DNA from 3 places in the Comamonas sp. 26 genome. Region 3 is predicted to be linked to each of the others. Evidence: riboswitches for the same ligand, from Rfam matches in the RefSeq annotation. Region 3 holds a riboswitch; each other region holds the start of a gene.

The links. Region 3 has a riboswitch for glycine ahead of gcvT (glycine cleavage system aminomethyltransferase GcvT). Riboswitches for the same ligand answer to the same signal wherever they lie in the genome.
Region 1: another riboswitch for glycine. It lies ahead of CLU84_RS06185 (trimeric intracellular cation channel family protein); the one in region 3 lies ahead of gcvT (glycine cleavage system aminomethyltransferase GcvT).
Region 2: another riboswitch for glycine. It lies ahead of CLU84_RS15835 (D-amino acid dehydrogenase); the one in region 3 lies ahead of gcvT (glycine cleavage system aminomethyltransferase GcvT).

What each region holds. Positions count from the first base shown of each region.
Region 1 is NZ_PEFL01000001.1:1,351,768-1,362,351, reverse strand. It holds gene CLU84_RS06230 (ATP-binding cassette domain-containing protein) at 1-228, opposite strand, end outside; gene ssuC (aliphatic sulfonate ABC transporter permease SsuC) at 351-1,184, opposite strand; gene ssuD (FMNH2-dependent alkanesulfonate monooxygenase) at 1,195-2,373, opposite strand; gene CLU84_RS06215 (aliphatic sulfonate ABC transporter substrate-binding protein) at 2,385-3,389, opposite strand; gene CLU84_RS06210 (sulfonate ABC transporter substrate-binding protein) at 3,410-4,423, opposite strand; gene ssuE (NADPH-dependent FMN reductase) at 4,653-5,246, opposite strand; gene CLU84_RS22325 (hypothetical protein) at 5,400-5,603, opposite strand; gene CLU84_RS06195 (sulfate ABC transporter substrate-binding protein) at 5,663-6,697, opposite strand; gene CLU84_RS06190 (oxidative damage protection protein) at 6,844-7,119, shown strand; glycine riboswitch at 7,410-7,501, shown strand; glycine riboswitch at 7,515-7,634, shown strand; gene CLU84_RS06185 (trimeric intracellular cation channel family protein) at 7,687-8,352, shown strand; gene mnmC (FAD-dependent 5-carboxymethylaminomethyl-2-thiouridine(34) oxidoreductase MnmC) at 8,524-10,467, shown strand.
Region 2 is NZ_PEFL01000002.1:268,904-279,487, reverse strand. It holds gene CLU84_RS15855 (tetratricopeptide repeat protein) at 1-658, opposite strand, end outside; gene CLU84_RS22580 (tetratricopeptide repeat protein) at 702-1,556, opposite strand; gene nhaA (Na+/H+ antiporter NhaA) at 1,933-3,321, opposite strand; gene CLU84_RS15840 (DMT family transporter) at 3,676-4,608, shown strand; gene CLU84_RS15835 (D-amino acid dehydrogenase) at 4,782-6,050, opposite strand; glycine riboswitch at 6,222-6,320, opposite strand; gene CLU84_RS15830 (amino acid permease) at 6,851-8,383, shown strand; gene dinB (DNA polymerase IV) at 8,598-9,815, shown strand; gene CLU84_RS15820 (PAS domain-containing methyl-accepting chemotaxis protein) at 9,950-10,584, shown strand, end outside.
Region 3 is NZ_PEFL01000001.1:2,215,209-2,225,792, forward strand. It holds gene CLU84_RS10225 (GGDEF domain-containing protein) at 1-444, shown strand, start outside; gene CLU84_RS10230 (CopD family protein) at 784-1,254, shown strand; gene CLU84_RS10235 (MarR family winged helix-turn-helix transcriptional regulator) at 1,490-2,023, shown strand; gene CLU84_RS10240 (efflux transporter outer membrane subunit) at 2,109-3,569, shown strand; gene CLU84_RS10245 (HlyD family efflux transporter periplasmic adaptor subunit) at 3,655-5,004, shown strand; gene CLU84_RS10250 (DHA2 family efflux MFS transporter permease subunit) at 5,021-6,649, shown strand; gene CLU84_RS10255 (hypothetical protein) at 6,787-7,272, shown strand; gene CLU84_RS10260 (MBL fold metallo-hydrolase) at 7,445-8,518, shown strand; glycine riboswitch at 8,570-8,680, shown strand; glycine riboswitch at 8,699-8,826, shown strand; gene gcvT (glycine cleavage system aminomethyltransferase GcvT) at 8,893-10,029, shown strand; gene gcvH (glycine cleavage system protein GcvH) at 10,148-10,522, shown strand.

The DNA.
Region 1 (10,584 bases), 860 kb from region 3:
CTTGAGCACTTCCCGCTCGCCATAGCGCTTGGTCAACTGCCGGGTCTGCAGCTGCACGCCTTGAGGCTTGATGCGATCGGCCTCATCCTGTTCACTGCGCAGCTGGCCGGCCAGCTCCAGCACCTGCGCTTCGTCCAACGATGCCTCCCAGGCTTCCAGCGGCCGGCGTGCATTCAAGGCACCGGAACTCACCAGCGACTGCGTCAAACGACTCCATAAATTGCTCATCACAAGCTCCTGTCATTCTTTTCACTGACCTCAAAAACCGTCACACCCCAGGCAAGAGACATCCAGCAAGGGCCGCCCTGCTGCATGAATGTCGTCCCCTCAGGGGCAAGTCGCACAGCGACTCAGGGGGTCCCATAGTTCGGATGCCAGCGCAGCCACCAGCGCTCCAGGCTGCGTGCAAAGACGTCGGCCAGCTTGCCCAGAATGGCGTAGAGCAAGATGCCCACCAGCACCACATCGGTCTGCAGAAACTCGCGGGCATTCATGGTCAGATAGCCAATGCCGGCCTGCGCCGAAATGGTCTCGGCCACGATCAGAATCACCCACATCAGCCCCAGCGAAAAACGCAGACCCACGAGGATGGAAGACAGAGCGCCGGGCAGCACGATGTCGCGGTACAGCTGCCAGCGCGTGAGGCCGTAGCTCTTGCCCATCTCGATCAGCCCCGGGTCCACATTGCGAATGCCGTGAAAGGTGTTGAGATAGATGGGGAAGAACACCGAGATGCTGATGAGAAACAGCTTGGCCGACTCATCAATGCCAAACCACAGAATGACCAGCGGAATCAGCGCCAGCGCGGGGATGTTGCGCACCATCTGGATGGTGGAGTCCAACAGCGTCTCGGCCCAGCGCAGCGAGCCTGTGAGCAACCCCAGCAACAGACCCAGACTGCCGCCTATGGCCAGCCCAGCCAGCGCACGCCCGGCGCTGACCCTGACATGGGTCCACAGCTCGCCCGATTCGGCAAGCGTCCAGGCGGCACGCAGCACATCCAGCGGAGCGGGCAGTACCCGGGTCGACAGCCAACCGTAGGCCGATGCTGCCTGCCATGTGGCAATCAGCAGCAGCGGCACCAGCCAGGGCAGCAGCCGCACACCGACCTGCCGGGCAAACTGCTCCAGACGGGGCACCGGCTGAGTTGCGGGCTTCAAAGCCAGCGTTTGAACATCACTCATGCCGTCTCCTTCAGCTTTGCGAAACCCGACCCTGATCGCGGCCCGGTGAGTACAGATTGGCGACGGTCTCGCCAAACGGGCCGCTGGGGCTGCCGCCGCCCAGTTTTTGCTGCAGGTTGAGCGGCAGCAGCGGGAAGACCAGCTCGGCAAAGCGATAGGCTTCTTCCAGATGCGGATAGCCCGAGAACACAAAGGTGTCGATGCCCAGATCGGCGTATTCCTTGATGCGATCAGCCACCGTCTGTGCACTGCCCACCAGCGCCGTGCCGGCACCGCCACGCACGAGTCCGACACCGGCCCAGAGATTTGGGCTGATCTCCAGATCCTTGCGGCTGCGCTTGCTGCCACCTGCATGCAGGGCAGCCATGCGGCGCTGGCCTTCCGAATCCATGCGCGCAAACGCGGCCTGCGCCTGCACCACGGTTTCATCCTGAACACGGCTGATCAGGCGCTCGGCATCGGCCCATGCTTCCTCATCGGTCTCACGCACGATGACGTGCAGGCGAATGCCGAATTGGAGCTTGCGGCCATGGCGCTCGGCCTTGGCGCGCACATCGGCCAGCTTCTTGGCGACTTCGGCCGGGGGCTCGCCCCAGGTCAGATAGGCATCGACCTGCTCTGCCGCCAGCTCATGGGCGGCTGGGGATGAGCCGCCAAAGTACACAGGCGGATACGGTTTTTGTAGCGGCGGAAACAGCAGCTTGGCGCCCTTGACCTGCAGATGCTGGCCGTCAAAGTCCAGCGACCCACCCTCATGGCTGCGCGCCAGAATTTCGCGCCAGATTTTGATGAACTCTGCCGACTGCTCGTAGCGCGTGGCATGGTCGAGAAACACACCGTCTCCCTCCAGCTCAGCCTGATCGCCGCCGGTCACCAGATTGATCAGCAAGCGCCCGCCAGAGAGCCGGTCAAAGCTGGCCGCCATGCGCGCCGCCAGACTGGGCTGGTGCAGCCCTGGGCGCACAGCCACCAGAAACTTCAATCGCTTGGTGACGGGGATCAGGCTGGAAGCCACCACCCATGGATCTTCGCAAGAGCGACCGGTGGGAATCAGCACCCCTTCATAGCCTAGGCTGTCCGCGGCGACAGCGACCTGTTTGACATAGTCGTGGCTGAGTTGCCGCGCACCTTCGCTGCTGCCCAGATAGCGGGCGTCACCATGAGTGGGAATGAACCAGAAAACTTGCATGGAATATCTCCTCAGACCTTGGATGGCTGCCAGACGATGTCGGCGACCCGAATCTGGCGTGGAATCACGCCCAGACGAAAAAATGCATCGGCCACACGCTGCTGATCGGCCACCATGACGGGGCTGAGCAGCGATGTGGGAGAACTGGGCCGGCGGCCTATGAAGCGACTGACCACGTTGGCCTCCAGCCCGCTGAAAGCGGCAACCAGTTGCACGGCTTCCTGGCGCGAGCGCTGCACCAGCTGGTCGGCCTGAGTCAGCTCCTCGAACAGCGCATGTATGAGCTGGGGCTGCTGCTCCACCAGCGCCCGAGAGGCCAGATAAAAGGAGTTGTTGCCCGTCAGCCCTTCGCCATTGCTCAGCACCCGTGGACGGATGCTGAGTTCGGTGGCCGCGTAGTACGGGTCCCAGATGGCCCAGGCATCCACGCTCTTGCGCTCGAATGCGGCACGCGCATCGGCCGGAGCCAGGTACACGGGCTGAATGTCGGCCCAGGCAATGCCCGCCTTATCGAGCGCACGCACCAGCAGATAGTGGGCGCTGGAGCCTTTTTGCAAAGCAATGCGCTTGCCTTTGAGGTCGACCAGGGTTCGCAGCGGTGAATCGGACTGCACCAGAATGGCCGAGCTTTCGGGCTTGGGCGGCTCGGCCCCCACATAGCGCAGGTCCTTGCCTGCGGCCTGAGCAAACACGGGCGGCGAGTCGCCGGTCAGGCCGAAGTCCAGACTGCCGACCGACAGAGCCTCCAGCAGTTGCGGCCCGGCGGGAAATTCCAGCCAGCTGATCTGCGTCTGCGGCAGGCGTTTTTCGAGCACGCCATGCTGCTTGAGCACCACCAGGTTGACCGCTGACTTCTGGTAGCCGATGCGTAACTGGGCCGGTGCCCCGACCAAAGGCTTGGCCTGAGCACTGGCGTAATGGTCGGCCAGCACCCAGCTCAGCGCCGTGGTGCCCAGCAGTTGCAAGGCCTGGCGACGGCCTCGATAAAAGCGGGGAATAGAGGATGAAGCACTCATGATCGGATCTCTTTCATGAATCAGCGACTGGCCAGCAAGTCCACAGGTGCGGCGTGCAGCAGGTTGAGCTTTTTGGGGATGAGCTTGAGGTCGAAGAAGGTGTCGGCAATCTTTTGCTGCTCGGCCAGAATTTCACCGTTGACGGCCTGGGTACCAAACTCGGCGCGGCTCAGGTACAGCTCGGTCACGGAGGTGTCCAGCCCCAGAATCTGCGACAGCTCAGCGGCTGCGGCCTTCTGGTTCTTGCTGGCCCATTTGTCGACAACGGCAATTTCCTCAATCGCAATGCGCAGCACATCGGCGTTACGGCTGGCAAAGTCGCGTGAGGTGAAGTAGTAGGCGCGGTTGTTGACCACGCCCTTGGCATCGGCCAGCAGGCGAGCGTCCAGCGTCTTCTGGGCAGAGGCCAAGAAGGGGTCCCAGATCACCCAGGCATCGACCGAGCCTTTTTCAAATGCCGCACGGGCATCTGCGGGGGCCAGAAAGACGGACTGCACATCGCCGTACTTGAGGCCATGCTTTTCCAGCAGCTTGACCAGAAAGTAATGGACGTTGGAGCCCTTGTTATAGGCAATGCGCTTGCCCTTGAGGTCAGCCACGCTGCGAATCGCCGAGCCCTTGGGTACGATCACGGCCTCAAGACCGGGGCGGGCCACGGTGGCACCGGCATAGACCAGGGGCGCACCGGCGGCCTGCGCAAAAATGGGCGGGGCTTCACCCACATCGCCAAAGTCTATGGAGCCGACGTTCAGAGCCTCCAGCTGCACGGGGCCGGCGTTGAATTCCACCCAGCGCACAGACACACCCAGTGGCGTCAACCGCTTTTCCAGCGTGCCGCGATTTTTGAGGATGGAGAGCCAGCCTTTTTGGTGACCCACGCGCAGTACACGCTGTGCGCCATTGCTTTGCTGGGCTTGCAGCTGGCCCGACGCCAGTGCCAGCGCCGAGGCCACAGTCCCCGCCAGCCACTGGCGGCGGGTGGTTTTCAAAAGCTGGGTCGAAACGCGAGAGGTGGTGATGTTGCGATCAGTCATGAGAATTCAATCCTTGGAAGGGGCAGTCCACAGGCCTCTGGTGTTCAGACCTGTTTTGGGCACTTTTCAGGCGCAACTCGGCCTTCACAGCGCGGGGACTGCTATCAAAAACAATGGGAGTGCGTTAGGGGCGCAAGAAAGGATGGCCAGCAAGGGCCGCCTTACAACGAAGCCACGAGGCCGTCGGCCCCGCAGGGGAAGCGGCGCAGCCGCTCAGAGGAGAGCTAGATCAAACACTACATCGCACGTCAGTAAACGCGATGTTTTCAAAGTGGTTTCCAGCCCATTGCGCGCTGCGGCGCAGGTCAGTGGCCAGCAACTGGGCGGCGTCGTCCAGCCGTTCGGCAATATCCGGGGTAAGGCCATAGCCGCCTTCGGGCAACAAGGGCACGCCTTGATCGGTGGCGTAAATGCCCGGCAGGATGTGGCGCGCACCCAGCGACTGCAGCACGGGGCGCAGGGCATAGTCCAGCGCCAGCATATGGTGGGGGCTGCCGCCTGTGGCCAGCGGCAAAACCAGCTTGCCTTTGAGCGCGGTCTGGGGCAGCACGTCGAGAAAAACCTTAAGCAGCCCGCTATAAGCCGCTTTGTAGACCGGCGTAGCTACCACCACGGCATCGGCCTGCGCCACACGGTCTGTGATGGCTCGAATTTCGGCGTGATCAAACTGGGCTAGTAGCAGCGCTGCGGGGTCCAGCTGGTTGAGCTGCAGCACGGGTTCAGTGCTCAGGCCCTGCGCCTGCAGACGGCTCGCCACGGCATGCAGCAAGGATGTGGAGCGCGAGGGCTGTGTGGGACTTCCGGCAATCAGCAAAATCGACATGGCTTGGCTTATCTTTGTGGGAGTGCTTTAGGAGCTGCGAACAGGGCCCGGAAAATCGTAGATTGGCGTTTCAGACAAGGTGCAAAGCCACAGGCGGTACAAACGTACGGCAAGGCTTCATATCACAAGGTATCAAAGGTGGTGTTGAGGGCTTCAAGGCTGCTGCGCCGTGCCGGGGGATGTCTCCGCTTCCCTGCTCCCGGCCTGAGTTTGCTGCGGCTCAGGCCACAGCTTGCCGCTGGCAATCAGTGCCTCGGCCTCGTCCCACGAAGCCTCCCACGCCAACAGCGGCTGGCGTGCATTCATGGCTCCTGCGCTCAAAAAAGACTGTCCCAGACGGCTCCAGAAATTGCTCATTACCCGCTCCTGTTGTTGCTGTGATCTGGTGTGCGGCGGGCCAGCCCGCCGCGCTGTGCTTACTTCTTGGCGTAAATCTGGTCGAAGCTGCCGCCGTCGGCAAAGTGCGCCTTGTCAGCCGCAGCCCAGCCGCCAAAGGCCTTGTCGATGGTGAACAGCTCCAGCTTGGGGAACTGGCTGGCGAACTCGGTCGCCACCTTGGCATCGGTGGGGCGGTAGAAGTTCTTGCCGGCAATGCGCTGGGCGTCTTCGGAGTACAGGTACTTCAGATAAGCCTCGGCCACGGCACGCGTGCCGCGCTTGTCCACCACCTTGTCGACCACGGCTACCGAAGGCTCAGCCAGGATGGACAGCGAAGGCGCAATGATCTGGAACTTCTCAGGGCCAAATTCCTTGAGCGCCAGATAGGCTTCGTTTTCCCAGGCCAGCAGCACATCGCCCAGACCACGCTGCACAAAGGTCACGGTGGAGCCACGCGCGCCGGTGTCCAGCACGGGCACGTTCTTGTAGAGCTTGGTGATGAAATCCTTGGCCTGCGCATCACCGCCGTACTTGCGCTTGGCAAACTCCCAGGCGGCCAGATAGTTCCAGCGGGCACCGCCCGAGGTCTTGGGGTTGGGCGTAATTACCTGCACGCCGGGCTTGACCAGATCGTCCCAGTCCTTGATGCCCTTGGGGTTGCCCTTTTTCACCAGAAACACAATGGTCGAGCTATAAGGCGCGCTGTTGTGCGGCAGGCGCTTTTGCCAGTCAGCCTTGACATTGCCGTTCTTGACCAGCGCATCAATATCACCGGCCAGCGCCAGCGTGGCGACATCAGCATCAATACCGTCAATGATGGAGCGCGCCTGCTTGCCCGAGCCACCGTGCGACTGCTTGATGGTCACATCCTGGTTCTGCGTGGCCTTCCAGTGCTTGGCAAACGCCTGGTTGTAATTCACATACAGCTCACGAGTCGGGTCATAGGACACGTTGAGCAATTGCACGCCGCTTTGTTGTGCAAAAGCAGGCAATGTGGGCAGAGCGGAGAGGGTCAAGCCAGCAATCAGACCGGCAGCCAGAGGAAACTTGATAAAGTTGCGACGATTTTTCATTGGACTGTGTTCTTGGAGTGAATGGATAACGGGCTTCTTCTCCCCCGTTGCTATGCATTCTTGATCCGCAGTCTTAAAACTCAAACTACTAAGATTTCAGTTTGTTATTACCTAAACATCTGTAATCACACAAGAGGACCCTACACATGGCACGTACCGTTCATTGCATCAAGCTGGATCAGGATGCAGAAGGCCTGGACTTTCCCCCTGCACCCGGCGAACTGGGCAAGCGCATCTATGAAAGCGTGAGCAAGCAGGCCTGGGCCGACTGGCTCAAGCACCAGACCATGCTGATCAATGAAAACCGCCTGAACCTGGCCGACGCGCGCGCCCGCCAGTACCTGTCCCGTCAGATGGAAAATCATTTCTTTGGTGGCGGAGCAGATGCGGCTCAGGGCTACGTGCCTCCAAGCGCTGAGTAAGCTCGCCTGAGTCAGAGACCTCAGATACAAAAGCCCCGTGGCATTGCCCGGGGCTTTTTTGTTGCTGGCTGCGGCCAAAGGCGCCAGATTTGTCACAGTCAGGCATCAAGGAAAACCTGCCTATACCCCAAGCACAGCAAGCGCGAGCAGCTATCAAAATTAACTTTCCATCATCGCCATCGCAGCCGCCAACGAAAAGCCAGACTTCAAATAAAACAAAAAACAGATCATCAAACCCAGGCAACACAGGTACTAACCCGTAAAACACCGCCATAACTGGCTAAAATCGCGCCCATCCTGCGGGAGAGCGGAACCTGCAACGGTTCCCGCCGAAGGCGCAAACTCCCATAATCGCTCAGGCAATAAGTACCGCAGGTGGGTCAGACAAGGCCCGGATATCGCCAACTGGAGAGCAGCCCGCAATCACAAGTTTGCAGGGCTCACCGAAGGGGCAAGCATGTCCACCGCGAAGGTGCACATGCGCAACTCTCAGGTAAAAGGACAGCGGGAGAGGCAAACCAGACACTCCTGTTGATGTGAGTGGCTGGTCTATTTTCAAGTGCCGTCATGCTTCCTTCCGTCTCTTTGCTGGACTCGTTCCAGACCGCCAATTTCACCGTCATGCTGGTCATCTATCTGGTGGCCATCACTGCCGAAGCCATGTCCGGCGCGCTTGCTGCGGGCCGGCGCAATATGGATATCTTTGGCGTCGTCGTCATTGCCTTTGTCACAGCCCTTGGCGGCGGCACCATTCGTGACATGGTGCTGGGCCACTACCCGATTGGCTGGACGCAGCATCCCGAATATGTGTATCTGGTCATCAGCTTCGGCCTGCTGACCACGGTGATTGCACGCCACATGCACAGACTCAAGCAAGTGTTTTTGCTGCTGGACGCCATGGGCCTGATCGCCTTCTCGCTGATCGGCTGCAACACCGCGCTGGAGCTGGGCTACCCCACCATCGTCGTCATCATGGCGGGCATGATTACCGGCATCAGCGGCGGCATTTTGCGTGATGTGCTGTGCAACCAGGTGCCCGTCGTCTTCCGCCGCGAGCTATATGCCAGCGTGTCGCTGGCCGTATGCCTGATGTTCCTGGGCCTGCGTCACCTGGATGTCAGCCCCAATATCAGCACCATCGTCTGTTTTGCCGGTGGCTTGGCCTTTCGTATGGCGGCCATTCGTTTTAAATGGCGTCTTCCTGTCTTCTCCTACCAGCAACGCTGGGAATAAACTTCCCCCCTGAGCCGCTTTGCGGCTTCCCCCTCTCTCTGCGAGAGGGGGACGACAGCCTCGCTGCGAGACGGCTCTTGCTCGCTGTCCCTGATACTTACACCGCACCAGTTTTAAGCATCACGCCTTGTGGATGCGTTTTCCCCTGCCATGTCTGAACCCATCACATGGATGCCTGATGGCACCCCCTACAGCTCTCGTTTTCAGGATCGCTATCGCAGCGAAGATGGCGGCCTCGATCAGGCTACCCATGTCTTTCTGGGCGGCTGCGGCCTGCCTGCTGCATGGGCCAATACGCCGCAATGGCGGATTCTGGAAACCGGTTTTGGCTTTGGCCTGAACTTTCTGGTGACCTGGGCGGCCTGGAAAGCTGACCCGCAGCGCACGCGGCTGCTGCATTTCGTTTCGGTTGAGGCGTTTCCCGTCTCTCGCGAAGACCTGCTGCAGTCCTTGCCTGCAGATGACCAGCTGCGCGCACTGGGCCTGCAACTGGCCGAGCAGTGGTGGGGGCTGCTGCCAGGCGTGCACCGCCTGTCTTTTGAAGAGGGCCAAGTTCTGCTGACGCTGTATATAGGCCCGGCACAGACCATGCTGCGCAAGCAGCAGCTCACGGCAGATAGCGTCTACCTCGATGGCTTTTCGCCCCAGCTCAACCCCGAGCTATGGGATGAAGATGCCATGAAAAACATCGCCCGCCACTGCCGCCGTGGCACGCAGCTGGCGACCTGGTGCGTGGCTGGCAGCGTGCGGCAAGCCCTGAAGACACAGGGCTTTGACGTCAAAAAAGTGCCGGGAACGCCTCCCAAGCGACACAACCTGCAGGCCAGCTACAACCCTGCGTGGGAGCCCCGCCACCGTGCGGATGGGCTGCCTGCGCCCGTCAAACAACCAGGCCACTGCCTGGTGCTGGGTGCGGGGCTGGCCGGTGCAGCCGCCGCAGCCAGTCTGGCAAGGCGGGGCTGGCAAGTCACCGTGCTCGACAGTGCTGCGCAGCCCGCTGCCGGTGCATCGGGTCTGCCTGCAGGGTTGTTCTGCCCCCATGTCTCACCCGATGACAGTGTTTTATCGCGTCTGTCCCGCAGCGGCGTGCGCACCACGCTACAAACTTTGCAGCAACTGAGCGCTGCCCAAAAACTGCAAACGGACGAGGACTGGGCCCATGGCGGCGTGCTGGAGCATGACCTGAACGAGCCCGCCCACCTACCACCGCAATGGCTGAAGACAGGCAGCGCCGAGCACGGCTGGGGCCTGCAGTGGAGCAAGCCCGCTACTGCTCAGCATCTGCAAGCCGCCCGCTTGCCTGATGACAGCCACGCCCTGTGGCACGCGCAGGCGGGCTGGGTCAGGCCTGCGCAACTGGTACGGGCTTTGATGCAATCGACCCTTATTCAGTGGCAGGGCAATACCGATGCCGCCAGGCTGCAGCGCGATGAAGTCAACGGTCAGTGGCAGGTGTTGAACCTGCAGGGCCAGAGCATTGCCCAGGCCGACATGCTGGTTCTGGCGCTGGGCCCGGCCAGCAAAACACTGCTGCAAGCCAGTGGCATGAATGCCGGACTGTGGGAGCTGCAAGCCATACGCGGGCAAGTCAGCGTGGCCGAGCATACGGCACAGACTCAGGCGGCCATGCCGCCCTTCCCGGTCAACGGCCACGGCAATCTGGTACCGGACTTTCCGGGTGACGCCCCTACCAGCCCGCACCAATGGATCATGGGCTCCACCTTCGAGCGCGATGTGACCGAGCTGCCGCCCAGCGCCGCAGACCAGCAGGCCGCACATGCGGGCAATGGCGAGAAGCTGGCCGCCCTGCTGCCCGCATGCCGGCAGGCGCTGCAATCCTTTTTTGATGCACCACAGCAACCCGAGACCTGGGCGCGAGTGCGCTGCGCCGCCTATGACCGCCTGCCGCTGGCCGGACCCGCCGGTGAAGCGGCGGACGACCTGCCCGGACTGTGGGTGCTGACGGGACTGGGCTCGCGCGGGCTGACGCTTTCCATGCTCTGCGGCGAGTTGCTGGCAGCGCGCCTGCATGGTGAGCCGCTGCCGCTGGATGCCAAGCTGGCGCAATCGCTGGGCACGCAGCGACTGTGGAGTCGCGTGACGCGTGATGCGTGATCCGAAAAGCGCCTGACCAAGAGCGGCTAACACTACCCAGCAAACCGCAGGTTGGCGTTTGAGACGAGGCGCGAAGCCGCAGGCAGTACAGAAATACGACAAGGCGAAGCAACGACG
Region 2 (10,584 bases), on a different contig from region 3:
CCGAATCCTTTTCACCATCCCTGGCTGCCAGCAGCGCCCAGAAATAAGCCTGGGGCCAGCTTTGCTTAACACCTCGGCCCAAGGCGTACATGGAGCCCACGTTGAACTGGCTGTTGGCATCGCCTTGTTCTGCGGCAATCATGTACCACTTGAAAGCCTCCTTGCTGTCTTGCGCCACGCCGCGGCCATGGTCGTACATGTAGCCGAGATTGCTTTGACTTGAGGCATGGTTTTGCGCCACCCCAAGGCGGTACAGCCTGACGGCTTCTTCCTGATTTTCTGCCACGCCACGGCCATCGTCATACATCACGGCGAGGTTGAAGATGCCATCGATATCACCTTGTTCTGCGGACAGGCGATACCATTTGACCGCCTCTTCATCGCTTTGCGGCACACCGCGCCCGCGTCCGTACATCAGGCCAATATTGGCCTGGCTTTCCGCATGGCCCTGCTTTGCTGCAAGCATGAACCACTTGGCGGCTTCATCATCATTTTTTGGCCCGCCCCGGCCCGTGAGGTAGACGGCGGCGAGCTTGAACTGTGCCTGTGCATCGCCCGCCTGGGCTTTTTGCAACAGGTCTGCGGATTGCGCGATGACCAGCGGGCTGGAGAGCAGCAGGGCGGCTGCACAGAGGAGATGGCTGAATTGCTTTTTCATGGCGTATTTGTCGATAAAGAGTGGCGGTTTCGAGCGTGCAAACTCAGCGGTTCGTTGTCTTGGGTTTCCACGCACTGATCTTCTTGTCCAGTGCAGCGCGCTCGGCAGGTTTGAGCTTCTGGGCGGCTTCATCGCGCAGCGACTCCGTGTCTTCCAGGTCCTGAGCGGCCGCCAAGGCATACCAGAAATAGGCCTGAGACAGGCTGCGTTTGACGCCGCGTCCTTCTTCAAACATCGTGCCAAGGTTCACCTGCGCCGTTGCATTGCCTTGCTCTGCGGCCAGGCCCAGCAACCTGGCGGCTTCCTTTTCATTGAGCGGCACGCCGCGACCGGTGGCATACATCACGGCAAGGTTGACCTGGCCCGAGTCGTGGCCCTTGGCCGCCGTAATGCCAAACCATTTGGCAGCTTCCTTATCGCTCTGTTCCACACCGCGGCCGCTGACATACATCAGCCCCAGGTTGTACTGGGCGTCGAGAAGGTTCTGCGCTGCCGCGAGTCGATACCACTTGATGGCCTCCTGATCGCTTTGCTCCACACCGCGGCCGTCTTCGTACATCACACCCAGATTGAACTGACCGTTGGCCTCTCCCTGCGCCGCCGAGAGGCGATACCACTTGACGGCTTCCACATCGTTCTTCGCCACGCCACGGCCCTGGTCGTACATCAATCCGAGATTGCTCTGGCTCAAGGCATTGCCTTGTGCCGCCGCCAGGCCAAACCATTGCGCGGCTTTCTCATCGTTTTGTGCCACACCGCGGCCCTCTACATACATCTGGCCAAGGTCAAGCTGGGCCTGAGCATCACCTGCCTGTGCTTTGCGCACCAGGTCTGCGGGCTGCGCCACTGCCAAGGTGCTGGCAAGCAGCAATGCGGCAGCGGAGTAAAGAGGGAGCATGTGTTTCTTCATTTTTTTCCTGATGTTCCTGAGGTAGATACGCTGCGCTTAGCCTGCCGCGACAAAACTCGGCATGACTTCAGGCGGGTCCAAGGAATTTTTCCTGAAAGATAGAGCCGAGGCCGCGTGAAGCAATTTGTCGCCAGATCATCTGGCCCTTGCTTGCTCTCGCTTTTTGATGGATTGAGGGCCTATGAAATGCCAGCCATAGCGACTAGTTTGATGGGCTCCTGATACATAGACGGCGAGCCGCAGCGAGCAGGCATTCTAGTCACGTCGCGTGCTTGGTTGCCGCCAAGTCGGGTCTATCGACTGGCGGCAAGACCTCATTGCTCGGGACTTATTGACCTGCCTGAGCATCGTGACCAAGAGGCGCTTAATTGCGCTGCAAGCGCTTGCGCGCGGCAAAGCCATAGCTAAGGCCCAGCACTGCTGCAAACGCCGATCCCGCTAGAATGCCCAGCTTTGAGGCACCTAGTAGAGCGGCATCTTCAAAGGCCAGACCACCGACAAAGATTGACATGGTGAAGCCGATGCCGGCCAGCAGACCCACCAGCAACACACCGTGCCAGTTCAGGCCTTGGGGCAGGCTGCAAAGGCCGCTTTTCACGGCTAGCCAGGTGCAGAGAAAGACGCCTAGAGGCTTGCCCAGCACCAGCGCCACCAGCACGGCTGTGGCCGTAGTTTGCGGCGCTGCAGCGCTCAGGTCGATGCCGGAAAACTGCACGCCCGCATTGGCCAATGCAAAGATGGGCATGACGCCAAAAGCCACCCAGGGGTGAAGAATCATGGGCAGACGCAGCGCAGGCGGCAGCAGATCACGCTGGGCAGATTGTGCTGTGCGCAAGTCTTGCAGCAGGTGCTGCGGATCGGGCTTGCCAGCATGCACTTGCTCGCTGGCCTTGCGCATGGCGGCTTGTGCAGTGATAAGCGGTGGCTGCTTGGCAGGGCGCACAAACACGGGCGTCATCAGGCCCAGTACTACACCGGCCAGCGTGGGATGGGCGCCGGTCTTGAGCAGGCCAAACCACAGCACTGCGCCGGGCAGCAGATACAGCGGTGCCGCGGCAATGCCCATGCGGTTGAACAGCAGCACCAGTAGCACGCCCACACCGGCAATCACAAAGCCTATGGCCTGCAGGCCGCCGGAGTAAAAGAAGGCAATGATGAGCACGGCCACGATGTCATCAATGATGGCCAGCGCCAGCAAAAAGATGCGCAGCGAGGATGGGATGTTGCGACCCAGCAGGGCCAGCACGCCCACGGCAAACGCAATGTCTGTGGCAGTGGGAATGGCCCAGCCGTTGAGCAAAGTCTTGTCGCCGCCCACCAGCGCTACATAGATGAGAGCGGGCATGGCCACGCCGCCTATGGCGGCCATCAGCGGCAGACTGGCCTGGCGCAGGCTTGCCAGCGCGCCGTTGTGCAGCTCGCGCCGGATCTCCATGCCCACGACCAGAAAGAAGGCGGTCATCAGCACATCGTTGACGATGAAATGCAGGTCAGTGCTGAAGCTCCAGGGCCCCAGCGTCATTGCGACGGGGGCGTGCCACAGTGCGAAATAGCTTTCAGCATTGCTGGAGTTGGCCCAGATCAGCGCCGCAGCCGCAGCCAGCATGAGCACCATACCGGCAAAGGATTCGATATGCAGCAGATGTGCAATTTTTGCCTGCATGTGCTCGGTAGCAGTTTGCAGGGCGGGGATGCGAGGAGAGTTTTGGGGTGCAGAAGGCGCAGGGGCCTGCACAATGGTCTGTGGGTCCATCTATCGATTCAGGTGTCTGAAGTCCTTTGCCCGAGATGCATAAAGGCATGAGGCAATGCCTCATTGCTGCATCAAACGCTGCAAACAACTGGCGCGCTGGCGGCCCGACCTGCGCATGAAGATTCACCTGCCATCACCACCGTATGTGGCGGGCACCCGCTGTGAATTGTAGCTAAAGCTGTTTGATTGGCTTCGATTTGAGGATATTTGTATTTGATGCGGCTGTCGCCATCAGTCCTGTATGCATTCGCATTTCACGTCACCTTGGCTCAAGCAGGCGGGCTGCATGAATTGCGTCAGCAGTCGCGAATGGGCGGCGCTATGCTGGTGCGGCAACAATAGAGAAGGCGAGTCATGTCGGGCATCGGAACGGAATATGTGTGGGTGATCGTGGTGCTGTTTGCGGCTGCTGCGCAGACGGTGCGCAACACGGCCCAGCGCTCGCTGACGGCGCAGGTCGGCACCATGCCTGCCACGCTGGTGCGCTTTCTCTACGGCTTGCCGTTTGCCGCTGTCTATCTGCTGGCGCTGTATGGCTTTGGCGATCAGCCACGGGCGCTGCCGCAGTTCAGCGCTGTGTATCTGGGCTGGATTGCGATGGGAGCGGCGTTTCAGGTTGCGGCCACGGCGGCTTTGCTGATGGCCATGAAGGAGCGCAACTTTGCCGTGGCGGTCACGCTGTCCAAAACCGAGGTGCTGCAGGTGGCCTTGTTTGCCGCCATGTTCTTGCATGAGCTACCAACACGCTGGGCGCTGCTGGCCATGGTGCTGGCCACTATCGGTGTGCTCATGCTGTCCTTGCCGCCGCGCGGGCAGATTTTTACGCTATCGGCATGGGCAAGCAAGTCATCGATGTATGGACTGATTTGCGGAGCCTGTTTTGCCCTGGCCACGATTGGCTTTCGTGGCGGCGCGGTAGAGATTGCGCGCCTAGGTGTGGACTCGCCCTGGCTGTCTGGTGCATGGGGTGTGCTGATAGCACAGAGCATGCAGTCATTGGTCTTGGGCGTCTGGATTGCGAAGACCCATGAACAGGGCCTGCGCCCCATCTTCAAGGCCTGGCGTATATCGCTGCTGGCAGGCAGCATGGGCGCGGCGGCATCGCTGGCGTGGTTTACCGCCTATGCTATGCAAGGCGCAGCGGCGGTGCGCACGCTGGGCATGGTGGAGGTGGTGTTCAGCTACCTCGTCTCGCGCCGCGTGTTTAGCGAGCAGCTGTCGCTGACGGAAAAACTGGGCATGGCGCTGATGATGCTGGGACTGGTTTTGATCTGTTTGCAGCTCTGAATTTGAGAGCTGCCCGCGCATGTTTTTTGCCACTTCTGTATTGAATAGTGAATAAAGTAGTCAGTGAGTAAGCGCAGGCAGCTCTTTAATCAATAGCGGATCAGCGGAGCACCAGACCTTGCAGGCAAAGGTCTGGTATGGCTTTATGGGTTGTCAACAATGAGTGGTGTGAATCAGGCTCTTGCTGGCGTCATGGAAGCGGGCCTTGGTGTCGTTGCTGTGCTGCCCAGAGACTGCTGAACGATATCGCCAACCATGTCGGCCGTGATGGCGGACAGCGTCCAGCCCAGGTGGCCGTGGCCGGTGTTGTAGAAAACGCAGGGCTTGCTGCCGCGACCCACGCGGGGCAGCATGTCCGGCATCATGGGGCGCAGTCCCGCCCATGGCACGACGCTGCGGGTGCTGACGCCAGGGAAGCATTGCTGCACCCATTCAATCAGCGGTCTGATCCGGTCGGCGCGGATGTCCTTGTTATAGCCATTGAACTCTGCCGTGCCCGCCACGCGGAAGCGGTCGTCGCCCAAGCGGCTGGTGACCAGCTTGGTTTCATCGTCGAGCAGGCTGACGATGGGCGCTGCCGAGCGGCTGACTTCATCGAGCAGATTGATGGTGATGGAGTAGCCTTTGACGGGGTAGATGTTGACCCGGTCACCCAGCTGCGATGCCAGCGTGCGACTGGCCGTGCCTGCGCAGACGACGATGCCGTCAAAGTTTGCTGTGCTGGTTTCCTGCCCTTGGCGGGCCGTTACGCTGGCTTGCTTGCCATGGGCGTTGACGGACAGAATTTCCTGCTCGTACAGGCAGCGCACGCCCAGGCGTGAGCAGGCAGCGGCCAGACCGCTGGTGAACTTGTGAATATCGCCGGTGGAATCGCTCTCGGTGTAATAGCCGCCGTAGTAGCTGCCGGACAAGGTGGGCTCGATGGCACGCATCTCCTGCGGCGTCACGGCGCGGCGCTCCAGCCCGCCTTGGGCCAGCAGTTTGGACACCCGGCCCGCATGCTCAAAGCCCGCCTGATTGCGGTAGATGTGAAGAATGCCTTCTTTCTTCAGGTCGAAATCAATGCCTTCACGCACGGCCCAGTCAAACAGATGCTCGCGCGCCGCAATGGCGAGGCGGGCGGTCTCTGCGGTGTTTTTCTCGTAGTGGGGAATGGCAGCCAGAAATTCGCAGAACCACGAAATTTTGTGCCAGCTGGGCTTGGGGTTGAGTAGCAGCGGCGCATCGCTTTTGAGCATCCACTTGAGGCCCTTGAGAATGGTGGACCAGTGGTTCCAGACCTCGGCATTGGAGGCCGATAGTTGTCCGCCATTGGCGAACGAGGTTTCCATGGCGGCGTAGCGCTGCTTTTCGAAAAGGGTGACGGAAAAACCGCGGCGCGCCAGGGCGTAGGCGGTGGTCACGCCCGTGATACCACCACCGATAACGGCGATTGTCTTCATGATTCAGGTTCCAGAAACGTCAAGGGTGGAGCCCGTGCGCAACATACGCAGCGGACGCCCCCTCTGTTCTGGACCTGAGAGATTCACGAAGCAGCGCCAGGGGCGATATTCGCTTGCTCCTTCGGTATGCCCGGCGGACGATGACGTCTGGACATTCTTCAGAGTGTTAAAGCAGTGATGCCGATCCTTTTGCCTGAGAGTTTCCGGGGCGGTTGCTCCTTCGGCGCTGCATACGAAAGTTTTCGCTGCAGTCTCTCTCGGCACCACTAGGCTGAGAGCCTGATGGCGAATGTAGGTAAAAGTCGGGTGGTTGGGTATACGGGTTTTCTAGAGTTACTGGCTTTGCTGGCGTTCAAGTTTCTGAAAAATAGATAGCGGCTTGCGCCTGTTATTGAGGAGTCTTGAAGCCGAATAATGCGTAAGTGGCCTAAAGGTAAGCGCAAGAAGCTTCCAATTTCATAGCGTAAAAAGCTGTCAAGTGGGTTTGAGCAGCCCCAGAGTCAGCCCCTGCATTGGCGCAGCCGGGTATGGCCGTTGAAGGTTTTGGGCAAAATGACATCTTTGCCTGTCAACTGGCCTAGCGATATCACCGCTTTGCCACTGAAGCGCCCGACTGGGGTAGCTGCCGATACAGGATGCAACGGGCCTTACCGGCCTCGGCGTTCTGCTTCATGGCTTCGTTCCTGTGTCCTTGTTGTCTGCGATCGCATTGGTCGCTTTTTTGCGTTGCTTGCCGCAACGCCTGCGGGATGGTTGGGTGTTTTGTGCAGATGGGCGCAAACCAATACAACAAGACATTTATGTCCCAACCCAACTCAAGCCAGCAACCCGCGCATACCGCGCTGGCGACTGGCAGCAGTGACAACGCGAAACCCCAGTTGCACCGGGTGCTCAAGCAGCGCCACCTGAGCATGATTGCCATTGGCGGAGCCATCGGCACAGGTCTGTTCGTGGCCTCTGGCTCGGCTATTTCGCAGGTCGGCCCTGGCGGCGCGGTGCTGACTTATTTGCTCATCGGCATCATGGTGTACTACATCATGACCAGCCTGGGCGAGCTGGCCGCGTTCATGCCGGTGGCAGGTTCTTTCTCGACCTACGCATCGCGCTATGTGGATCGCGGCTTTGGTTTTGCGCTGGGCTGGAACTTCTGGTTCAGCTGGGCCGTGGTGGTGGCGGTCGATCTGGTGGCGTCACAACTGGTGATGGCCTATTGGTTGCCCGATGTGCCGGGCATTATCTGGAGCGGAATATTTCTGCTGCTGATGGTGGGCCTGAATGCTTTTTCAGCCCGAGGTTTTGCCGAAGCCGAGTACTGGTTTGCGCTGATCAAGGTGGTGGCCGTCGTGGCTTTTCTGATCACCGGCGTGCTGATTCTGTTCGGCATTATCAGCAACGGTCATGTGCCAGGTTTTGAGAACTGGACTACGGGCGATGCGCCGTTTGTGGGCAATTTCGCCACCTTTGTGGGCGTAGCCATGATCGTGGCCTATTCCTTCCAGGGCACGGAGCTGGTCGGCGTGGCCGCTGGCGAATCCGAGAATCCGCGCGAGAACGTGCCGCGTGCCATTCGTCAGGTGTTCTGGCGCATTCTGCTGTTCTATGTGCTGGCCATCATCGTCATCGGTTTTCTGATTCCCTATACCGACCCGCAACTGCTGCGCACGGATGTGGCCGATATTGCGGTGAGCCCGTTCACGCTGGTGTTCCAGCACGCGGGTCTGCTGTCGGCTGCTACGGTGATGAATGCAGTGATTCTGACCTCGGTGCTGTCTGCCGGTAACTCCGGCATGTATGCGGCAACGCGCATGCTTTTCAATATGGCGACCGAGGGCAATGCTCCGCGCATGTTCTCTCAATTGACCAAGAACGGCGTGCCGCTGTATGCGCTGATCGGCAGCACGCTGATTGCCAGCCTGTGCCTGTTCTCGTCACTGTACAGCCCGCAGGCCGTCTATATCTGGCTGCTGAATCTGGCAGGCATGACGGAGTTCATCGTCTGGCTGGGCATTGCCGTCAGCCACTATCGCTTTCGCCGTGGCTATGTGATGCACGGGCATGACGTGGGTGACCTGCCTTACAAGGCGGGTGCTTTCCCGTTTGGCCCCATCTTCGCGTTTGTGCTGTGTCTGGTGGTGACGTTGGGCCAGAACTATCAGGCCTTCCTGGAAGACCGTATTGACTGGGGTGGCGTGGTTTCGACCTATCTGGGTATTCCGCTGTTTCTGGTGTTCTGGCTGGGTTATTGGCTGGTCAAGCGCAATACCTGGGTCAGCTATGCCGATATGCGGTTTGATGAGCTGGAAGACATCAAGCGAGAAAAAATCTCCTCCTGAGGCGCTTTGCGCCTTCCCCTCTCTAGCTTAGCGGGAGGGGGACAACAGCATCGCTGCGGGGGCAGCCCTTGCTTGCTGTTTCCTGGTGGGTGTATGCCTGTTTCAGGCATTGCTGCTGATTCTTGCCAGCGCAGGCAAAATCGGCAGTGTGAGTGATTCTTTAGCCCCCTTTTCAGATGCTTCAGAGCTTCCCAGACGCATTGCGCATCTGGATATGGATGCGTTCTACGCGTCTGTGGAGCTGCTGCGCTATCCGCAGCTCAAGGGTTTGCCGGTGGTGATTGGCGGCGGGCGCAGAGCGCCCGATAACGCCTTGCTGGTAAAGCACGCGGGGCTGCCGCTGTCAGAAATTCCGGTGGCTGATTTCCCTCTGCTGCGCGACTACACGGGGCGCGGCGTCATCACGACGGCGACCTATCCGGCTCGGCAGTTCGGCGTGGGCTCGGCCATGGGCATGATGAAGGCCGCCAAGCTCTGCCCGCAGGCTATTTTGCTGCCGGTGGACTTTGCCCAGTACCGGCGGTTTTCGCGCGAATTCAAAGAAATCATTCTCTCCATTGCTCCGGTCATGGAGAACCGGGGCGTGGATGAGGTCTATATCGACTTCACCCATGTACCCGGTGGCCAGCGTGAAGGCGGGCGTGTGCTGGCGCGCTTGATTCAGAAAACCATTTTTGAAGCTACGGGCCTGACCTGCTCGGTGGGCGTAGCACCCAACAAGCTACTGGCCAAGATGGCCAGCGAGTTCAACAAGCCCAACGGCATCTCGGTTGTTCAGGCTGACGATTTGCAGACCAAGATATGGCCTCTGGCTTGCCGCAAGGTCAACGGCATAGGGCCCAAGGCCGATGAAAAGCTCAAAAATCTGGGCATAGAAACCATTGGCGATCTGGCCGCGAAAAGCTTGCCGCAGTTGCTGCAATGGTTTGGCAAGTCCTATGGACACTGGCTGCACGAATCCGCATGGGGCCGCGATGAGCGGGCGGTGGTGACCGAGAGCGAGCCGGTATCCATGAGCCGCGAAACCACGTTTGAGCGCGACTTGCATGCCGTGCACGACAGGGCTGAACTGGGGGCCATCTTCACAGACCTGTGCGAGCGCGTGGCGGAGGACTTGCAGCGCAAAGGCTATGTGGGCCGCACTGTGGGTATCAAGCTGCGCTATGACGACTTCAAGATCGCGACGCGCGATCAGACTCTGGCCCTGCCGGTGCAAGATGCTGCGGCCATTCGCCAAGCCGCGGGACAATGCCTGAAGCGAGTACCGCTGGGCAAGCGCATGCGGCTGCTGGGGGTCAAGGTTTCGGGTCTGATTTCAGAGCAGGCCTGGCAGGCCAGTGCGGACGACCCTGCGGCGCGGGAGTCGTTGCTGAGGCCGCAAGTCTTGACTTCCATCAAGAACCTGGACCCCTACACAGCATCTCTGTTCTGAGAGTCGCTAATCCAGCATCTTTGCTGTGCGATGATCCGAAGTGTGAATTTGTGTATCTGGTTAGCCAGCATCGCCGGAATGCCTGATCGCTCACTCTCTCATTAAAAAACAGGCTCTTTCGAGGAGTGCAAGCCATGCGCATGAACCTGCCGGTATCCCAACAAAACTACAACTTCCCCGGCGATGAGCTGCTGGTTTCCAGCACCAATACCAAGGGCGAGATCACACATTGCAACCCGGCGTTCGTGCGGGTCAGCGGCTTCACCTATGAGGAGCTGATTGGTCAGCCGCATAACCTGATTCGCCACCCCGACATGCCCGCCGCAGCCTTCAAGGACATGTGGCGCACCATTGCCCACGGCTACCCGTGGACCGCGCTGGTCAAGAATCGCCGCAAGAATGGCGACCATTACTGGGTACGTGCCAACGTCACGCCCATCATGGAAGGAGGAAAGCCGCGCGGTTATCTGTCGGTGCGCACCAAGCCGTCAGTCAAGGAAGTGGCCGAGGCAGAAGCCCTTTACGCACGCATGCGCACGGAAGAAAAGTCAGGTCAGTCCAGCTTTCGCCTGCGTGCAGGCGAGGTGCGCCGCCTTGGCCTGATGGGCCTGTGGGACAGCCGCCAGGATGTGGGCCTGGTCGCACGCATGGCGTGGTTGCTGGCGGTACTGGCGGTGCTGGTTTTGCTACCTGACATGATGGGCTGGCAGGGCACAGCCGCCTGGGGCTGGCGCGCAGCCAGTCTGGCGGCAGGCGGTGTGTTTGTGCT
Region 3 (10,584 bases):
GCGGGCGATATTGATCACTTCAAGCGCATCAACGACACCTGGGGCCATAGCCGCGGCGACGAGGTGCTCAAACTAATCTCTGCCACCTTGCAGCGCAATGTGCGCGGCTTTGACCTGGTTGCCCGCTTTGGCGGTGAAGAATTTGTCATGCTGCTGACACGCATAGACCTGACAGAGGCAGAACAGGTCGCCCAGCGCATACGGCTTGAGCTTCGATCCGATCATTCCGTGCTGCCCAAAAACGCCACACTGACCATGAGCTTTGGTGTTGCCCCCATCGAAAACGCCAAGCAGCTTGAAACTGCACTCAAGGAGGCCGATGACCTGCTGTATGCCGCCAAGCATGCGGGGCGCGATCAAGTCCATGTCTCGGGCAACAACTACCAGAACATTGGCTTTGAGCACACCATGCCCAACCCTGGAATCAGCGCATCGCATATCTGAGGGATCTGTAAATTTTGAAAAAAATAGCTGTCAGTGCTTATAAGTAAAGCGCTGACAGCTATTTTTTTGATAGTGGCAGAATTTTTTGAAGCCTTAGATCCACAAGTCACATTCCAGATCCATGGCTTATTGAGAAAAGCCCAGCCCCCGTACAAAGACTTGCAACTGGTTCTACCTACTTTCGCTGAATCTGACAATCGAACCCTTCTCTCGATTCTTTGAGGCTCAGCTTAATCAGCCTTGAACAAGCTGAGAGACACGCTATTTAGTCTCTGCGCTCCACCGGCAGGACGATCTCCGTTAGGCTTGCAGCGTTCTCCCACTCAAGCCCCACAGCCCATGCTTTTTATTCTGCTCAAACTTCTGCACCTTCTGGCCGTACTCATCTGGGTAGGCGGCATGTTTTTTGCCCATTTCTTTCTGCGCCCGTCCCTACAAGTGCTGCAGCCGCCAGAACGCGTCAAGCTGATGCACGGCGTGCTACAGCGCTTTTTTGCCTGGGTGCTGGTACTAGTCGTCGTGGTTCTGGCCTCGGGCATAGGCATGATTGGCAGCATTCATGCCATGGCCGCCAAGGCGGGTGGGCAGTTCAATATGCCCGTCAGCTGGATTGTGATGAGCATTCTCGGCGTGGTGATGATGGCCGTGTTCGGCCACATCCGCTTTGCGCTGTTCAAGCGCCTTGATGCGGCCGTTCAGGCCAAAGACTGGCCCGCAGGCGGCAAGGCGCTCGACAGCATTCGCAAATTAGTGTCCCTCAATCTGGCCATCGGCCTGGTGATTGTGGTGGTGCTGCGCGTGCCGCTGTAACTCGCACCCCGACCTTCACCCGCCCAAGCCCGGCCTGTTCATAGCTGGGCTTTTTTTGATTTAACAAGCACTAATCGCTTATCCATCAAGCGCAAAAAGCTTCCATTTTCATAGCAAATGGATTATCCGAGCCTCTGCCTCACGCTGCACAGGTAAAAAATCCTGCTGACTTTTTTTTGCACTTGCACAATAATTGCCAACTCAATCATTGACCAAACAAATATTGGTGGTGCAAGTGCAAACCCCATCCGACACCTTCATCGACCCACAAGACGAATCCAGCTTTTTCTATAGAGCTGGCGTCTATTCGCCAGACAAAAGCATTGGCTTTCTGATGCGCCGCGTACTCAGCTCCATCCTGCAGCAGGCCGATGCACAACTGGCCGAGCATGGACTGACCTATGTGCAATGGCTGCCGCTGTACAAGCTGCTGTTGTGCGCCGACACCAATAGCAGCGATCTGGCCAAGGCGCTGGGCATGGACCCGGCCTCTGTGACCCGCGCGCTGGACCGCATTGAAGCCAAGGGCCTGCTGCGCCGTGAACGCTCCACCACCGACCGCCGCGTGGTGCACCTGGTGCTGACCGACGAAGGCCGCAGCGTGGCCACACAGGTTCCCAAGGTGCTGACCCAGGTGCTCAACGGCCACCTCAGCGGTTTCAGCCATAGCGAATGCGCGCTGATGCTCTCCATGCTGCAACGCATGCTGGCCAATGGAGATGCCCTGCGAGAAGCGCTGCAGCACGCACCGCCAGATCCCACCGAATAAACCGGCTCGGGCTTGCATCACCTCAGCAGGCCTGAAACGACTGACCTCACTGCCCCATTTCAATAAAAACCACTGGCACTTTTCCATGACCCAACGCACTCAACGCAACACCGTCGCGCTCGCGACCCTGGTCGCCGCACTGGCACTGGCTGGTTGCGCCTCCCAAGGCCCGGTCCACACACCGCTGGCGCAGATCTCAGCGGCAGATACAGGCCTGACGGGCATCTCGGCCATCAGCGCCGCAGACGCCACAGCCCTGAGCTCCCCCCAGTGGTGGACAGGGCTGGGTGATGCCCAGCTCAACCAGCTCATCAATCAGGCGCTGACTGGCAGCCCCAGCCTGGCAGCCAGCAATGCCCGCTTTGAAAAAGCAGCGGCCCTTGCCACCGCGAGCAGCACGGCCAGCGATATTCGCGGTCAGCTAGGCGTAGACCTGACCCGCCAGCGCTATACGGCCAACGGCATGATTCCCGCGCCTATCGCCGGCAATTTCTATAACAGCGGCAATGTACAGGCCGGCCTGTCCTGGGCCCCCGACTTTTTTGGCAAGCATTCGGCCGAGCTGCAATCGGCCCTGGGCCAGGCACGCGCAGCAAAAGCCGATTCAGCCGCAGCCGCGACTCAGCTGGCCGCGCAAGTGGCCCGCAGCTATGTCGCTCTGGCCCGTTTGATTGCACAGCGAGAAGTGGCCGAGCGCACGCTGGGCCAGCGCCAGTCGCTCTTAAGTTTGAGTGAGCAACGCACCAAAGCCGGTCTGGACAGTCAGGTCGAACTGACGCAAGCACAGGCCGGTATGCCTGAGGCCCGCACGCAGATTGAAATGCTCAATGAGCAAATTACCCTCACGCGCCGCACCATTGCCGTGCTGTGCGCGCAGGCACCCGATGCGCAAAATGCGCTGTCGCCCAAGCTGGCGGCACTGCGCCTTCAGAACGTGCCCCAGACTCTGGGCGCTGACCTGTTGGGCCGTCGCCCCGATGTCGTGGCCGCACGCTGGCGCGTGGAAGCTGCGACGCAGGGCATTGATGCCGCCAAGGCCGACTTTTACCCCGATGTGAACCTGACCGCCTTTGTTGGCCTGAACGCGCTGGGGCTGGACAACCTGTTTCAAGGCAGCTCACGTCAGCTGGGCATTACGCCCGCTCTGCGCCTGCCCATTTTTGATGGCAAGCGCCTGCGCGCCCAACTGCGTGGCAAGCAGGCCGATCTGGATACCGCCATTGCCCAGTACAACGGTGCGGTGCTGGATGCCGTCAAGCAGGCCGGGGACTCCATTGCCTCGGTTCAGTCACTGCAGCGCCAGCAATCGCTGCAGACCGAATCACTGGCCAAGGCCGAGCGTGCTTATGACTTTGCCGTGCAGCGCTACCGCGCCGGATTGGGCAACCAGATCACGGTGCTGAACACCGAAACCCAGCTCATCACCCAGCGCCGCCTCGCCGTGGACCTTCGGGCCCGCGAGCTGGACACCCGCGTGGCGCTGGCCGCCGCATTGGGTGGAGGCTGGAGCGACGACACGCAGGCCGTGCAGGTCAGCGGCAACTGAGTCCATCACTTTTCACTGGGCGCAGCCTTTAGAGGCGCGCCCTGGCAGCAAAACCACTCATACAGATAACAAAGCGCCAAACATCATGACCGACAACACCAAGCCACAAAGCACCGCAACCAACGCAGCCCCTCAAGCTCCCGCTTCCGCCTCGCCCACCGCCAACCCTACAGGTCGCCGCAAAGGCCTGACCATCGTGGCCGCCGCCGTGGCCGTAGGTGCCATTGCCTGGGGTGGCTGGCACTGGATGGTGGCCCGCAACTACCAGTCCACAGACAATGCATATGTCGCAGGCAATGTGGTGCAAATCACGCCTCAGGTGGGCGGCACCGTCATCAGCATTGGCGCGGACGATACCGATTACGTCAAGGCCGGTCAGGTGTTGGTGCAACTGGATCCTGCCGACTATCTGGTGCAGCTGGCGCAGGCCGAAGCCCAGCTGTCGCAAACCGCGCGTCAGACCCGCACCTTGTATGCCAACAACGCCCCGCTGGCCGCACAAGTCGCCCAGCGCGAAGCCGACCTGCTGCGCCTGAAGGCCGATGCCGCCAAGGCCAGCGACGATGTGGAGCGCCGTCGCCCCCTGACCGCCACCGGTGCCGTAGGCAAGGAGGAGTTTGACCACGCCAAGGCCGTAGCCACAGCCGCCAGCAACGCTGTGGTCGCCGCCGATGCCGCGGTGCGCGCCGCAAAGGCCCAGTTAGCCGCGGCTGAAGCGCAGACCAAGGGCACGACGGCAGAAGACTTCCCCGCCGTGATGGCCGCCGCCGCCAAAGTGCGCGAGGCTTACCTGTCGCTGCAGCGCACACGCCTGATCTCGCCCGTGGATGGCTTTGTCGCCAAGCGCGGTGTGCAACTGGGCCAGCGCGTGGCGGCAGGCGCACCCATGATGACGGTCGTGGATCTGCACAACCTCTGGGTCGATGCCAACTTCAAAGAAAGCCAGCTGGCCGACCTGCGCATGGGCCAGAAGGTAGAGCTGACCGCCGATGTGTATGGCGACAAGACCCCCTATGAAGGCAAGGTCGTGGGCCTTGGCGCAGGCACCGGCGCAGCGTTCTCACTGCTTCCAGCACAGAACGCCACCGGCAACTGGATCAAGGTAGTGCAGCGCGTGCCCGTGCGCGTGAGCCTGGAGCCCGAAGCCCTCAAGCAGCACCCCCTGCGCGTGGGCCTGTCCATGGATGTCAAGGTCGATATCCGCGACAAGGATGGCCTGGCGCTGGCCAACGCCCCCCGCACCACGCCCGTGGCGCAGACTGCGGTGTATGACGGCACGCTGGCGCAGGCCGAAGAGCGCATTCAGCACATCATTTCAGGCGACAAACTGCCCGCACTGACATCGCTGAGCAAGCTGCCTGCCGCGCAATCAGAAGCAGCGGCCACACCAGCCAATGCCGAGCCCGCAAAACAAGAGCAGCAGCCTGCCCAATAAGAGGCGGAAATCAGCCATGACTTCCCCCTCTTCCGCCTCCCCCGAGGACACCGGAGCCACTGGCCCCGGCAAGGCACCGCCGCTGCGCCCCATGGCCATGCCCGCCATTCCGCCCCTCAAGGGAGCGCCATTGGTGCTGGGTACGCTGGCCCTGTCGCTGGCCACCTTTATGAATGTGCTGGACTCCTCCATCGCCAACGTGGCCATTCCGGCCATCTCGGGCGATGTAGGCGTCAGCCCCAGCCAGGGCACCTGGGTCATCACCAGCTTTGGTGTGGCCAACGCCATCTCCGTGCCGCTGACCGGCTGGCTCACGCAGCGCTTTGGTGCCGTGCGCCTGTTCACCATGAGCGTGCTGCTGTTCGTGCTGACCTCCTGGCTTTGCGGCTTTGCTCACTCGCTAGAGATGCTGGTGTTCTTTCGCGTGCTGCAAGGCCTGGTCGCCGGGCCCATGATTCCGCTGTCGCAAACCCTGCTTTTAGCCAGCTACCCCCCGGCCATGGCAGGGGTGGCGCTATCACTTTGGGGGGTTACCACGCTGGTGGCCCCCGTGGTAGGGCCGCTTTTGGGCGGCTGGATTACAGACAACATCTCCTGGCCGTGGATTTTCTACATCAACGTGCCCGTGGGCCTGCTCTCGGCTGTCATGACCTGGAGCCTGTACCGCAGCCGCGAGACGCCGACACGCAAGCTGCCCATCGACACCGTGGGCCTGAGCCTGCTGGTGCTCTGGGTCGCCGCGCTGCAGCTGATGCTGGACAAGGGCAAGGAGCTGGACTGGTTTGCCTCCAATGAAATCATTGCTTTTGCCGTGATCGCCGTCGTTGCCTTTGCCGTGTTCGTGGTCTGGGAACTGACCGATGCCCACCCGGTAGTCGACCTGCGCCTGTTCAAGCGGCGCAACTTTGCGGCCGGCTCGATTTCGCTGTCGATTGCCTACGGCCTGTTCTTTGGCAATGTGGTGCTGCTGCCCCTGTGGCTGCAGCAGTGGATGGGTTACACCTCCACCTCAGCCGGTCTGGCACTGGCGCCCGTGGGGATACTGGCGATTATTCTGACGCCCATCGTCGGCCGCAAAGTCGCCGTCTGGGACCCGCGCAAGATGGCGACTGCTGCCTTCATGGTGTTTGCGCTGGTACTGTGGATGCGCTCGAAGTTCACTGTAGAGACGGACTTCGGTCATATCCTGATTCCCACGCTGATTCAGGGCGGCGCCATGGCCTTCTTCTTCATTCCGCTGACCACCATCACGCTCAGCGGGCTGACGCCAGATCGCATTCCGGCAGCCGCAGGCCTGTCCAACTTTGTGCGGATTACGGCGGGTGCAATGGGCACCTCCATTGCCACGACCCTGTGGGAAAACCGGGCCTCCATGCACCACGCTCACCTCACAGAGCTGCTGGTGCAAGGCCAGGGCACGTTTGCCATCACCGTAAAGCAATTGCAGGCGGCGGGCATGAGTGCAGAGCAGGCCTATGCACAGATCAACCGGCTGATTGACCAGCAAGCCTTCACCCGCGCTGCGGACGATATCTTTCTGGCATCGTCCTTTCTGTTCCTGAGCCTGATCGTGCTGATCTGGTTCACCAAGCGCCCTGCTCCGCAGGCCGGTGGCGGAGCAGACGCAGCCGCTGGCGCGCATTGAGAAACGCAGAGTAAAAGCACAGAGTAGTAACGCCAAGCTTCAAGCCAAAATAGCTGCCAGCGCTTTATCCATCAGCGTTGGTAGCTATTTTTTTGAGAGAAAAAGGCGCTTATTGGAACTTGGGCAAGAATACTTTCATGCCTATTTCAAACTTCTCCCGCCCTGCGGCCATCTGCGCCATTACCCTCGCAACCGTGGTGCTTGGTGCCTGCACCACGGTTGCACCGGATAAGCCCGGCAATACGGAGAGCGCGCAAGCCACGGTGAGCCAGCCATCATGGCCAGAATGGACACGCACAGAATGCATTCCTATGGCCCAGCTGGATCAGCAACCCCAGCTGCGCCGCCAGACAAGCCCGATCATCCAGTCCAGCTGGTTTCCCAAAGGGCTTCACACCACCGTCACCTTCTTGCTTGAAGTCACTCCTCAAGGCGAGCTGGGCCGCGTGCTCTGGCAACCCGCCAAGACCGACCCACGCATCGTGAAAACCATTCAGACGTCGCTTACACGCTGGAAGTTCAAGCCCGGCATGCGCCAGGGCCAGCCCGTCACCACCTGCTTCGAGCAGCCTTATGAATTGATCTTTCCGCCCATCAATGAACCGGTGGCGAATACACCTTAGAGCACCTTAATACGTCGTTGCTTCGCCTCAAACGCAAACCTCCGGTTTGCTGGGTAGCGTTAGCCGCTCTTAATCCGAACCTTTCACTCAGATACGGCTGCTTGCAAGTTTGTGCTTGCAGTGCACAAGCCCAGCCTCAACTATTCACTCTGACTGACTTCAGGCCCTGCACTTGATTCGCTTTTCATCTTCAATCGCTGACTATCAGGCATCGCCCCAGAACCGGGACGGGCTCTTTCACAACGTCCATCCGCGCCCAGCCAACGGCCCCAAGCCGGATGCCAGAACGCTGTGGAAATTTCTGTTCAACAAGCCCGCCAACACCGAGCCCGGCAGCGCACTTCCCCTACAAAAACTCAGCCGCGCCGCGCTGGATGCCGCGCCTGAGCGCAGCCTGTACCGCCTAGGTCACTCCACTGTGTTGATCAAGCTGCGCGGCGGCTGGTGGCTGACGGACCCCGTCTTCTCTCTGCGCGCTTCGCCGTTTTCCTTTGCCGGGCCCAAACGTTTTCATGCACCGCCAGTTGCGCTGCATGAACTACCCCCGCTGCATGGCGTCATCCTCTCGCACGATCATTACGACCATCTGGACCGTGCCACCATCCGTGCGCTGGCTCCCAAAGTGGGCGTATTCCTTTGCACGCTTGGCGTGGGTGACCGACTCATGGACTGGGGCGTTCCCGCCGCAAAAGTCCGCCAGCACGACTGGTGGCAGAGCAGCGAAGTCAATGGCCTGCGCATGACCGCCACACCCGCCCAGCACTTTTCAGGCCGTGGGCTTGGCGACGGGAACCGTACGCTGTGGGCATCGTGGGTGATTGAAGATTTGCAGAGCGCATTGCCACTGCGCGTTTTCTTCAGTGGCGATGGCGGCTACTTTGACGGTTTTAAAGAGATAGGCCAGCGCTTTGGCCCCTTTGATCTGACGCTGATGGAAACCGGTGCCTATGACGAGCACTGGCCCTATGTTCACATGCACCCACAGCAAACGCTGCAAGCCCATCAGGACCTGCAGGGCCGCTGGCTGCTGCCGATTCACAACGGCACCTTCAATCTGGCCATGCACGCGTGGTGGGACCCCTTCGAGCAGATTTTGTATCTGGGCCAGCAGCAAGCCATCCCCGTCGCCACACCCATGATGGGCGAGCGTATCGACCTGAACCAGCCCCACGCCTGCAGCCCTTGGTGGCGGGCCTGCATGCCCCAAAACGCATTCACTGCGGCCTCTGTGCCAGAGCTATCGTAAACCCCAGCCTGCCAGAAACTATTCAGGGCTGGTCAGACAGTTCTACTAGAATTGCCACTGTCAGGAGAGAGTGCTCTCAGCTTCACGCTGCAACGCACCGCCGAAGGCGCAGACACCCCACCTGGTGCCCAAACGCTCAGGCAAAAGGACTGACAAGCGCTGCCGCGCTGAATGCAGGCAGCGTTCCTTGCTGGAGAGAGATGCCGCACTACGCAATTGCGCTAGGTGATGGCATCCACCGAAGGAGCAAACCGCCCGACTTCACTGCGGCGGCGAATCTCTCAGGTAAAGCGGACAGCAGGGCAAGCCCGCTAGGCATGGCAGCCGCCGTGCATAGCCACTCATCTTGGTTTGAATGACCGGAGCGCTTGCCTGTGACTGTTGCCGATATTTCTTCCGACCTGCGCACCACGCCGCTGTTTGCCCTGCACCAGAGACTAGGCGCCCGCATGGTGCCGTTTGCCGGTTACTCCATGCCCGTTCAGTACCCTCAGGGACTGATGGCCGAGCATCTCCACACCCGCAAAGCCGCAGGCCTGTTCGATGTTTCGCACATGGGTCAGTTGCTGCTGCGCGGCCCTGACGCAGCGGCTGCGCTTGAATCGCTGATGCCCGTTGACATCATAGGTCTTGGTCTGCACAAGCAACGCTACGGCCTGCTGCTCAACGAGCAAGGCGGCATTCTGGACGACCTGATGTTCGTCAACCGGGGCAACGACCTGTTCCTCATCGTCAACGGTGCCTGCAAGGCGGCCGATATTGCGCATATCCAAAAACACATAGGCCAGCGCTGCAAAGTCCTGCCCCTGCCCGACCGCGGCCTGCTGGCGCTGCAAGGCCCACAAGCCGTAACTGCGCTGGCCCGGCTGATCCCCGGCGTGAGCGATCTGGTCTTCATGACTGGCAATCACTTTGACTGGCAAGGCCACGCGCTCTACATCACGCGCAGCGGCTATACGGGCGAGGACGGTTTTGAAATTTCCGTGCCCAGCGACGCTGCCGAGGCTCTGGCCGAGACATTGCTGGCCCAGCCCGAAGTCGCACCCATTGGTCTGGGCGCGCGCAACTCTTTGCGTCTAGAAGCGGGTCTGTGCCTGTACGGCAACGATATCGACACCACCACAACCCCGGTGGAAGGCGCGCTGAACTGGGCTATCCAGAAGGTACGCCGCACCGGCGGTGAACGCGAAGGCGGCTTTCCCGGCGCGGCCATTGTGCTTGCGCAGCTGCAAAATCCGCAGCAGCTCACGCGCAAGCGTGTGGGGCTTGTGGCCCTTGAGCGCATTCCCGTGCGCGAGCCTGCGGTGCTGGAGAACATGGACGGCCAGCATATCGGCCACATCACCAGCGGCCTGCTCAGCCCCACGCTGAACCAGCCTGTGGCGCTGGCCTATGTGCAGCCCGACTATGCGGCAGTGGATACCGAGATTTTCGCCATGGTGCGCGGCAAGCCCGTGCGCATGAAGGTAGCTGCCACGCCGTTTGTGCCCACCCATTACTACCGCGGCTAAGGCTGCCACCGCAGAACAGTCAGGCCAGTTCGCCAAACAGGTCACAGAACGCCGCTAAAGTGCGCGCTGGACCTTTCTCAAACATCTGATTCCCCGAATCCCCCATCTGGAGCCTTCCATGAGCATCAAGTATTCCAAAGAACACGAATGGATCAACGTCGCTGACACCAATGCCGCCATCGTCGGCATCACCGTCCACGCGCAAGACGCGCTGGGCGATGTGGTGTTTGTGGACCTGCCCGCAGTCGGCTCCACCTTCAAGGCTGGCGATGTCGCTGGCGTGGTTGAGTCCGTCAAGGCCGCCGCTGATGTCTACATGCCCGTGACCGGCGAAATCATCGAAGTCAACGAAGCCCTGCGCGACGACCCCGCACTGGCCAACAGCGACCCGCTGAGCACCGGCTGGTTCTTCAAGGTCAAGATGAGCGATGTGAGCGAGCTCGAAGGTCTGATGGAAGAAACCGCTTACAACGACTTCGCCAAGGACAATTAATTGGCACACGGCCTTCGCAGACGCGAAGGCCGTTTTTTTATGGCAAACGTCCGACACCACTT